DNA from 3 places in the Lactobacillus rizhaonensis genome. Region 3 is predicted to be linked to each of the others. Evidence: predicted binding sites of a transcription regulator. Region 3 holds the regulator's gene; each other region holds the start of a gene.

Region 1 (3,291 bases), on a different contig from region 3:
TACCTGTTTGTTCATCAGCATTGTCACCTTTAAGGTCTTTAACAGCATCCTTAACATCTACTAAAGCAGTACCACCACCAGCGACGTAGCCTTCATCAACAGCAGCGCGAGTTGAGTTCAATGCGTCCTCAATACGGTATCTGCGTTCTTTTAATTCAGTTTCAGTAGCAGCACCAACATGAATAACAGCGACACCACCAGTTAATTTAGCCAGGCGCTCTTGTAATTTCTTCTTATCAAAGTCAGAAGTGGTTTCTGCAATTTGCTTTCTAATTGAATCTTCACGATCTTTAATTGCTTCATCTGAACCAGAACCATCAACAATAGTAGTTGAGTCCTTAGTTACAGTAATGCGACGAGCTTGACCTAATTGGTCAATCTTAGTGTCCTTTAATTCAAGACCTAAGTCCTCAGTAATAACTGTACCACCAGTTAAAGCAGCAATATCTTGTAATTGTTCTTTACGACGATCACCAAAACCAGGAGCTTTAACAGCAACGACATTGAATGTACCACGAATCTTGTTCAAAACTAATGTTGGCAAAGCTTCACCAGAAACATCATCGGCAATAATTAAAAGTGATTTACCTTGTTGAACAATTTCTTGTAACAATGGCAAGATGTCTTGAATGTTAGAAATCTTCTTATCAGTAATTAAGATATATGGATTGTCAAGATCAGCTTCCATCTTGTCATTATCAGTTACCATGTATTGTGAAAGGTAGCCACGGTCAAATTGCATACCTTCAACTACAGATAATTCAGTTTCGATACCACGTGAGTCTTCAATAGTGATAACACCATCATTACCAACTTTTTCCATTGCATCAGCAATTAGATCACCAACTTCTTTTGAAGCTGAAGAAACTGAAGCAACTTGAGCAATTTGGTCTTTTGAAGAAACAGTATGACTAATCTTGTGTAATTCATTTACTACAGCTTTTGTAGCTTTTTCAATACCGCGACGAACACCAACAGGGTTAGCACCGGCAGTAACGTTCTTCATACCCTCACGAATAATTGCTTGGGTTAAAACAACAGCAGTAGTAGTACCATCACCGGCAATATCATTTGTCTTTTGTGCTGCTTCTGCAACTAACTTAGCACCCATATTTTCGTAGTGGTCTTTTAATTCGATCGCTTTGGCGATTGTCACACCGTCGTTAGTAATATCTGGATTACCGTATGATTGCTCCAAAACAACGTTTCTACCCTTAGGACCAATTGTAGCCTTAACAGTATCGGCTAATTTGTCAACGCCCTTTAACAGGGAACGTCTTGCTTTTTCTGAAAATTTAATTTCTTTTGCCATATTTTTATACGCTCCTTAATTACTTAACAATTGCTAAAATATCTTTTTCGTGAAGGACTAAATATTTTTGACCATCGTATTTAACATCTGTACCAGAATACTTGTCGTATAAAACAACGTCGCCTTCCTTAACAGACATAGGTATCTTGTTACCATTTTCAGCAAAGCTACCTTCACCAACAGCAACTACTTCACCTTCTGTCGGCTTTTGTTTAGCATTAGAAGCCAGGACGATTCCGCCTACAGTCTTTTCTTCTTCTTCTTTAACTTTTACGATCACGCGATCACCAATTGGTTGTAACACGTTTGTCCCTCCTAAAATTAAATTTTAATCTCTTTTATGTGCCATTAGCACTCCTATTTGCCAAGTGCTAACTTACATTTATGATAATAACCCCTTTTATGAAAAAATGCAAGAAAAAATTAGCACTTTGAGTAAAAAAGTGCTAATTTGCTTTTTAAAACTATTTTTTCTTGTCTGAATCAAGAAAGTAAATAAGTGTCTGCAACTCAGTAGCCAAATCAACGTTTTGAATTCTAATGCCACTTGGTGCAGATAAACGAATTGGGGTAAAATTCATGATCCCCTTAATACCAGCCTCTACCATATCATCAGCAGTTTTTTGAGCAGCCACAGATGGAACGGTTAAAATTGCAATAGAAATCTGTTGGTCACTAAGCTGCTTTTTGAGTTCGCTCATATCATAGACAGGCACACCGCTTAGAATTCTGCCGGTAATTTTCTCATCAATATCAAAAGCACAAGAAATGCGAATATTATTTGAGCGTTTAAAATTGTAATTTAATAAAGCATGACCTAAGTTACCTACACCAACCAAAGCAACATTTGTTAGAGTGTCTTGGTTTAAAATCTTTTTAAAAAAAGAAAGTAAACTTTTAACATCGTAGCCATAACCCCTTTTACCCAAAGCGCCAAAATAAGAAAAATCACGTCTGATTGATGCACTATCTACCTGGACAGCTTCAGACAACTCAGTTGAGGAAACTTTTTCTTTGCCAGCCTCATTTAATATAATAAGATAACGGTAATATAACGGCAACCTTTTAGCCGTTGCCGTTGGTATTTTGATTTTTTCCATTTAAAAAGCCTCCAACTTAATTAAGTATATGTAATTCGTTCTTGTGAATTTCTCAGCAATCAATTCTATTTTACCTATAAATTTACGCCATTTGCAAACATTTTTTTCACAATCTTTTAAATTTTAGCATAATAGTAACAGGCTTGATAATAGGAATTAGTATTTTTATTTATTTAAGCATAAAAAGGCTTTATTTTTGCACTTTTTCTTTCATATATCTGTCAAACTCTCACACAAGAAATTCAATACGTATGCTAAAATGGTTTTTAGGTGAAAAATTATGATAATTGCACAAGGACACGATTTAGAAAAACAATTCGGTGCCAACACATTATTTAAAAATGTCAATTTTTCAATTGACGCAAATGCCAGAATTGGTCTGATTGGACCTAACGGGATTGGTAAAACAACCCTGCTTAAAATTATGACTGGCGAGGAAGAAGCCACACATGGTGACTTCACAATTAATAAAAACATAGATGTCGGCTACATTGCTCAGGAAAATAGTCTAAATGAAAGTAAAACGATTTGGGAAGAAATGCTCAGCGTTTTTACTTCCTTAATTAATATGAGTAAAAAAATCACAAGTTTACAGCAAGACATTGCTGCTAACCCTAAAAGAAGAGATTTGTTAAAACAGTATGATCAACTGCAATTCAACTTTGAGCAGCAAGGAGGGTATACCTATCAGGCTGATATCAAAAGTATTTTGAATGGCTTTAGCTTTCCTGAAGAAACTTGGTCCAAAAAGATCGCAAGTCTTTCCGGAGGAGAAAAAACAAGACTCTCATTTGTTAAATTGCTACTGCGCAAACCTGCTCTACTGTTACTTGATGAACCTACCAACTACCTTGATTTAGACACTTTGGACTGGCTGGA
Region 2 (3,291 bases), on a different contig from region 3:
GATATCAATAATCTTATTCATATCATCTTTGGTCAATGAATTAAACGGGACAATAGCATCAAGTCTATTCAAAAATTCTGGTCTGAAGTAGGCCTCAAGAGCTTTAATCAGCTTATCATGATCAACTTTGCCGTCTTTTAATAATTGGTCAGAGTAGCCTGCATTAGAAGTCATGATTAAAATTGTGTCCTTAAAGGAAACCGTTCTGCCCTGAGCATCAGTTAAGCGACCATCGTCCATGATCTGAAGCAAGGCATTAAATACTTGTGGGTTAGCTTTTTCAATTTCATCAAACAAAATCAAACTGTATGGTTGATGACGAACTTTTTCAGTTAATTGGCCACCTTCACCATAACCAACATAACCAGGTGCCGAACCAATCAATTTATTAACCGCCATCTGATCTTGATATTCAGACATATCCAGTCTAATAAGATGATTTTCACCACCAAATAGTTGAATGGCTAATTGTTTAGCTAATTCCGTCTTACCTACGCCAGTAGATCCTGTTAGCAAGAATGTACCAGTAGGACGATCATTGTCTTTGAAAACTTGTTTACGGGCAATAGCATCTGTAATAACGTCAACAGCATTATCCTGATCAATAACTACTTTCTTTAATTTCTCAGCCAAGTCAAGATTCTTTTGTCCTTCACTTGCATGCAATTCACTCATTGGAATCTTAGTCTTAGCTTCGATTAAAGCGTAGATATCTTCATCAGTAACATGAGGAGTGGCAGCGTCATCCACATGACTAGCCTTATCACGCAAGTCTTCAATTTGCTTTTTCAACTCGCTTGCTCTACTATAATCTTCTTTTTTGGCAGCTGCTTCTTTCTCACTTTCAAGCTTTTTAATCCGTTTCTTTAAAGTTGCTTCGTCGCTTGGAATTGTATCAAGACCCTTTTTAGCACCTGCCTCATCCATTAAGTCAATGGCCTTGTCAGGCAAATAGCGTCCCTGAATATAACGTTGCGATAATTCAACTGCGAGTTTCAAAGCACTGTCATTATATTTTACGTGATGGAAAGACTCATATTTATCTTTTAATCCTTCCAAGATTTTAACGGTAACTTCAGCTGATGGTTCAGGAACCTGTACCGGTTGGAATCTACGTGCTAGTGCCGCATCATTTTCAATTCTGCGGTACTCACTTGTAGTCGTTGCACCAATTAAGTTTAAATCGCCACTAGCTAAAGCCGGTTTTAAAATATTAGCGGCATCACCGTTATTATTTTCAGAATCAGTAGAACCCGCACCAACTATATTATGTAATTCATCAATAAATAAAATAATGTTCGGATTCTTTTTTGCTTCGTCAATCACTTTCTTAAGGCGTTCTTCAAAACTGCCACGCAAGCTTGATCCTGCAACCATATCATTAATATTAATTGCAATAATATGCTTGTCCTTCATTTTATCAGGAACATCGCCTGCAGCAATCTTTTGTGCCAAACCTTCTACAATGGCTGTTTTACCAACCCCGGCAGGTCCAATTAATACAGGATTATTCTTCTTGCGCCGACTTAAAATTTCAATTACTTCTTGAATTTGTTCGTCACGCCCAATTACAGGATCATACTTATTCTTCTTAGCTTGCTCAACCAGATCAACACCAATTGGCTTTTGACCTTGTTTTTGTCCCACTTGTCCACCTTGATTCAAGTCTTGTGGAGAAATATTCATACTACTAGAGTAATGAATAGGAATAGCACCACCGTTGTCGTTAGTATTGTTGAAGAATGAATTGTTTAATTCGTTAAATAAATCGTCAAAATCGTTATCAAAATATGCCATATGCAAACACCCCTTTGATAGGTTATAAATTTGTAATTAGCACTCGCTGCGTTCGACTGCTAATTGCTTACATATAATATTATAGCAGGTTATCCACAGAAAGCAATAATTATGATTAACTTTTCCACAGATTTCCCGTTTTTTCCACAAAAGAAAAAAGCCTTGCTATAAAAGCACTAATGCTCTTTTTAAAGACTTTTCACTGCTATTTTTGATACAATTTAAATTGTTTTTGCAAATATTTACCAGTTAAACTATTAGATTTTTGCGAGATATCCACAGGTGTGCCACTTGCAATAATTTTCCCGCCTTGCATCCCACCTTTTGGTCCCATATCAATCATATAATCACTGTTAGCCATAATATCTAAATCGTGTGTGATTGTAATAATAGTTCCTTTTTGCTCAAGTAATCTTTGAAAAACATGCAAAAGAGTTCTGACATCTTGTGGATGTAGGCCAACGGTCGGTTCATCAAAAACAAATAATGTCCCTTTCTGTCTTTGATGGATATGACTGGTTAGTTTCAAGCGCTGTGCTTCTCCTCCAGACAAAGCTGGGGTAGATTCTCCCAAGTGTAGATATCCTAGACCCATATCATGCAAAGTTGTAATTGTTTTATTGATTTTTGGTTCGTTCTTAAAAAGTTTTTTGTCCAGCGCATCATCAACGGAATAATTTAAGACATCCGCAATACTTAAGTTATGCCATTTTACTTGTAAAACATCTTGGTTAAAACGGTGACCGCCACATACAGAGCATGTTTCAACCATGTCCGGTAGATATTGGATGTCAAGTGAAATGACACCGGTTCCGTTACATGCCGGACAGGCACCCTCTTTGTTATTGTAAGAAAAATGAGATGCGCGATATTTTAACTTTTTTGCTAATGGTTGTTTGGCAAAGAGTTTACGCAAATTATCCATAATATCAGTATAAGTTGCAACAGTTGACCTTTGATTTTTACCAACAGGTGTAGAGTCAACACTAATTACATTTTTAATAACATCATTCTTTAAATTTTTTACCCAATCAGGACCATTTTTAAGATTTTTTTGTGCTTTAAGTGCAGGAATGAGGGAATCAAGAATTAGGGTAGTCTTACCAGCACCAGAAAAGCCGGTAACAGAAGTTAAGCGATTAAGAGGAATTTGAGCATGAATATTCTTCAAGTTAAAGCGTTCGGTAACATCAAACTCAACTTTGCCATGTTTAAAAATTTGGTCAGCTTTTGCCTTGTGACGAACTAAAAGTGGTGCCTTACCAGTTAAGTAAGGACCAATCAGAGACTGCTCACTTTGCTCGATCTCACTGGGTATTCCCTGGGAAATAATCTCACCACCCCGGCTGCCTGAACCTGGACCAATTTCAATCACCCAATCAGCTGCCTTAATGATTGCAGTTTCATGATCAACTACAACTAAAGAGTTTCCTTGATTAACCAGTTCATGAAATATATCAATAAGTCCGGCCACATTATCAGGGTGCAAACCAA
Region 3 (3,291 bases):
TATCGAAAAGATGGTACCATTTATCGCCCGTATTTAATGCTTTTACAAAATGAATAGGTGAATGAAGGTCTTATTATGGAAATTATCCATTTAACATACCCCTTTAAGGAAAACATAATTCCCCAAAATATTATTCTTGCTTTAGGTTTCTTCGATGGGGTTCATCGTGGACATCAAGAATTAATCAAAATTGCAAAAGAAAAAGCAACGCAAAAACATCTGCCACTAGTGGTAATGACGTTTGATCGTCATCCAAAAGAAGTCTATCAAAATAAAAAAGTTACTTACATAGATACACTTGCAGAAAAAGCCTACAAGATGCAAAAACTTAAAGTTGATTATTTGCTGGTGATGCATTTTAATGAGGCATTTAGTAAACTAACAGCACAGGAATTTGTTGATAATATAATAGTTAAATTACACGCAGATACTGTCGTAGCTGGTTTTGATTACACCTATGGTCCCAAAGACACTGCCAATATGAAAAATTTCCCTAAGTTTGCTCAGGGAAGATTCGATATTGTTAATGTCCCTAAGCAATCTTATGATGGTCAAAAAATTGGTTCTACGGAAATCAAGAAGGCAATAACTAGTGGAAATATGGAATTAGCTTCTAAGTTATTAGGTTTTCCTTATGTTATGTCAGGCTATGTTGGTCACGGTTTACGCAATGGCCATAAACTCGGTTTTCCTACAGCCAATTTGGTTTGGACTGAAGACAAGGTTGTTCCTAAAATTGGAGTGTATGCGACTAAAACCAAGATTTGTGGTAAGTGGTATGACTCAATGACAAGTGTAGGCTATAATGTGACTATCAACCAAGGGAAAAAGCTTTATATTGAGTCAAACCTATTTGGTTTTGATCAGGAAGCTTATGATGAGGAAATGGTAATTAAATGGTATAAGTATACCCGAGGTGAAATTAAATTTGCCAGTTTAAAAGAGTTAACAAAACAAATGAGTCAAGACGAGGCTGAAATTAAAAATTATTTTGCTGCGATGAATTAATTAATAATACTAAAAAAATGATTGACGTTTTTTAAGAAAAAAGTTAGCACTCAACTTGACATTCTGCTAAAAGCTAGTATCATATAAATTGTTAGCACCTAATCAGATTGAGTGCTAAAAGTGAGGGCGATATTTATGTTGACCGAACGTCAAGAATTAATTTTAAAAACAATTATCAATGATTTTACGCAGACACATGATCCTGTTGGATCCAAGACTGTTATGAACCAACTACCTATTAAGGTTTCAAGTGCTACTATTCGTAACGAAATGGCTGTTTTAGAAGATAAGGGTTTGATTGAAAAAACTCATTTGTCCAGTGGACGCGTGCCTTCAACTGAAGGCTACCGCTACTATCTTGACAACTTGGTTGAACCTTTACAAATTTCATCTTCTGTATACAAGCGAATCATTAGTCAGCTTGATCAACCGTTTCATCAGGTTAACGACATCGTACAGGCAGCTGTAAAAATTTTATCGGATCTAACAAATTACACAGCATTTGCGGAAGGTCCTGAAAATAGTGAATTAACTATTACTGGTTTTCGTATTGTGCCGTTGTTTAACAGACAGATTATGGCTGTCTTAGGAACTAGCGATGGTGACGTTCATGACCAGGTTTATACTTTACCTTATAATGTTAATGGTGATGAAATTGAACAGGCTGTGCGCATGATTAACGATCAGCTGGTTGGCAAAACTTTAGATCAAGTTACTCCTGACTATCTTAAAAAGACTTTGGGCAATAAACTTAAAGTTGCTCATGTCTCTGAACTGATTAGTTTGGTCGAGGATGTTATTAACGATGCTGCCAGTGAGCAAACCTATGTTGACGGTCAGATTAACCTGCTTAATAACATTTCTTTGGACGATGTTTCAAATTTAAGATCGCTCTATGAAATGATTGAGCATAATGATTTGATTTCCAATATTTTAGACAATAGGCAAAATTTGAAAAGCGACAGGTATCCCGTTCGAGTTAGTTTAGGATCCGAATTATCAAATGATTTGTTAAAGGATTACAGTCTGCTTACGGCAGAGTATAGCGTTGGTTCTCATGGAAAGGGTATAATTGCTTTACTTGGCCCTGATAATATGCCGTATTCTCAGGTGATTGGATTACTCGAGTATTTCAGAAACGAGCTATCTAAAAAATTACTTGATTATTATGGTAGATTTAAATAAAGGAGGTTAGCCGTGAGTAAAGAAGAAAATAATAATAGTAAGAACTCAAAAAAAGAGCCAAAAAAAGATGAACATAAAAAGTCAAAGGCAGAAGTAGAAAATTCTAAGGCTAAGGCTAACAAAGATAACAAACCTGAGTCTTTGGAAAGTAAATTGCAGCATAATTTGACTCAATTGCAAAAAGAAAAGGACGATTTGGAAGATAAGTATTTGCGCAGTCAAGCTGAGATGCAAAATATGCAAAATCGCTATAATAAAGAAAGAGCGCAGCTTATCAAATATGAATCTCAATCTTTAGCTAAAGATGTTTTACCCGCGATGGATAATTTAGAAAGAGCTTTAGCTACTAAAGTTGATGATGAAGCATCAAAACAGCTTAAAAAAGGTGTACAGATGACACTTGATTCACTTGTTAAAGCGATGAAAGATCACGGTATCAGTGAAATTACAGCTGAAGGTGTCAAATTTGATCCCAATTTACACCAAGCTGTTCAAACCGTTGCGGCTGAAAATGATGATCAAAAAGATCATATTGTACGAGTTTTGCAAAAGGGATACTTATACAAAGATCGTACTTTAAGACCAGCTATGGTTGTTGTAGCACAATAATTGAAAGGAAGCATATCAATGTCAAAAGTTATCGGAATTGACCTAGGAACTACTAACTCAGCAGTTGCCGTTTTGGAGGGTAAAGAACCAAAAATTATTACCAACCCAGAAGGAAATCGTACTACTCCTTCAGTAGTTGCTTTTAAAGATGGAGAAATCCAAGTTGGTGAAGTTGCCAAAAGACAAGCAATTACCAATCCCAATACTATTTCTTCTATTAAACGTCACATGGGCGAAACTGATTACAAGGTTAAAATTGGTGATAAAGCTTATACACCACAGGAAATTTCAGCAATGATCTTGCAATATATCAAGAAATTCTCTGAAGATTATTTAGGCGAGAAAGTAACTGATGCTGTTATTACCGTACCTGCATACTTTAATGATGCTCAGCGTCAAGCTACCAAAGATGCCGGTAAAATAGCTGGTTTAGATGTTAAGAGAATTATTAATGAACCTACTGCATCTTCACTTGCATATGGTTTGGAC

Evidence for each region. The regulator HrcA, encoded in region 3, represses chaperone genes, less so after heat shock. The targets are predictions, from matches to a motif close to TTAGCACTCNNNNNNNNNGAGTGCTAA.
Region 1: the regulator HrcA is predicted to act here: its motif matches at 1,661-1,687, upstream of groES (co-chaperone GroES).
Region 2: the regulator HrcA is predicted to act here: its motif matches at 1,834-1,860, upstream of AAA915_RS07900 (ATP-dependent Clp protease ATP-binding subunit).

The regions. Positions count from the first base shown of each region.
Region 1 covers NZ_BTTV01000003.1:245,314-248,604, reverse strand. Annotated here, with positions in the region: gene groL (chaperonin GroEL) at 1-1,312, opposite strand, end outside; gene groES (co-chaperone GroES) at 1,332-1,616, opposite strand; gene AAA915_RS05820 (redox-sensing transcriptional repressor Rex) at 1,777-2,412, opposite strand; gene abc-f (ribosomal protection-like ABC-F family protein) at 2,693-3,291, shown strand, end outside.
Region 2 covers NZ_BTTV01000006.1:80,970-84,260, forward strand. Annotated here, with positions in the region: gene AAA915_RS07900 (ATP-dependent Clp protease ATP-binding subunit) at 1-1,797, opposite strand, end outside; gene AAA915_RS07905 (AAA family ATPase) at 2,003-3,291, opposite strand, start outside.
Region 3 covers NZ_BTTV01000001.1:74,636-77,926, forward strand. Annotated here, with positions in the region: gene truB (tRNA pseudouridine(55) synthase TruB) at 1-57, shown strand, start outside; gene ribF (riboflavin biosynthesis protein RibF) at 76-1,008, shown strand; gene hrcA (heat-inducible transcriptional repressor HrcA) at 1,144-2,193, shown strand; gene grpE (nucleotide exchange factor GrpE) at 2,206-2,802, shown strand; gene dnaK (molecular chaperone DnaK) at 2,821-3,291, shown strand, end outside.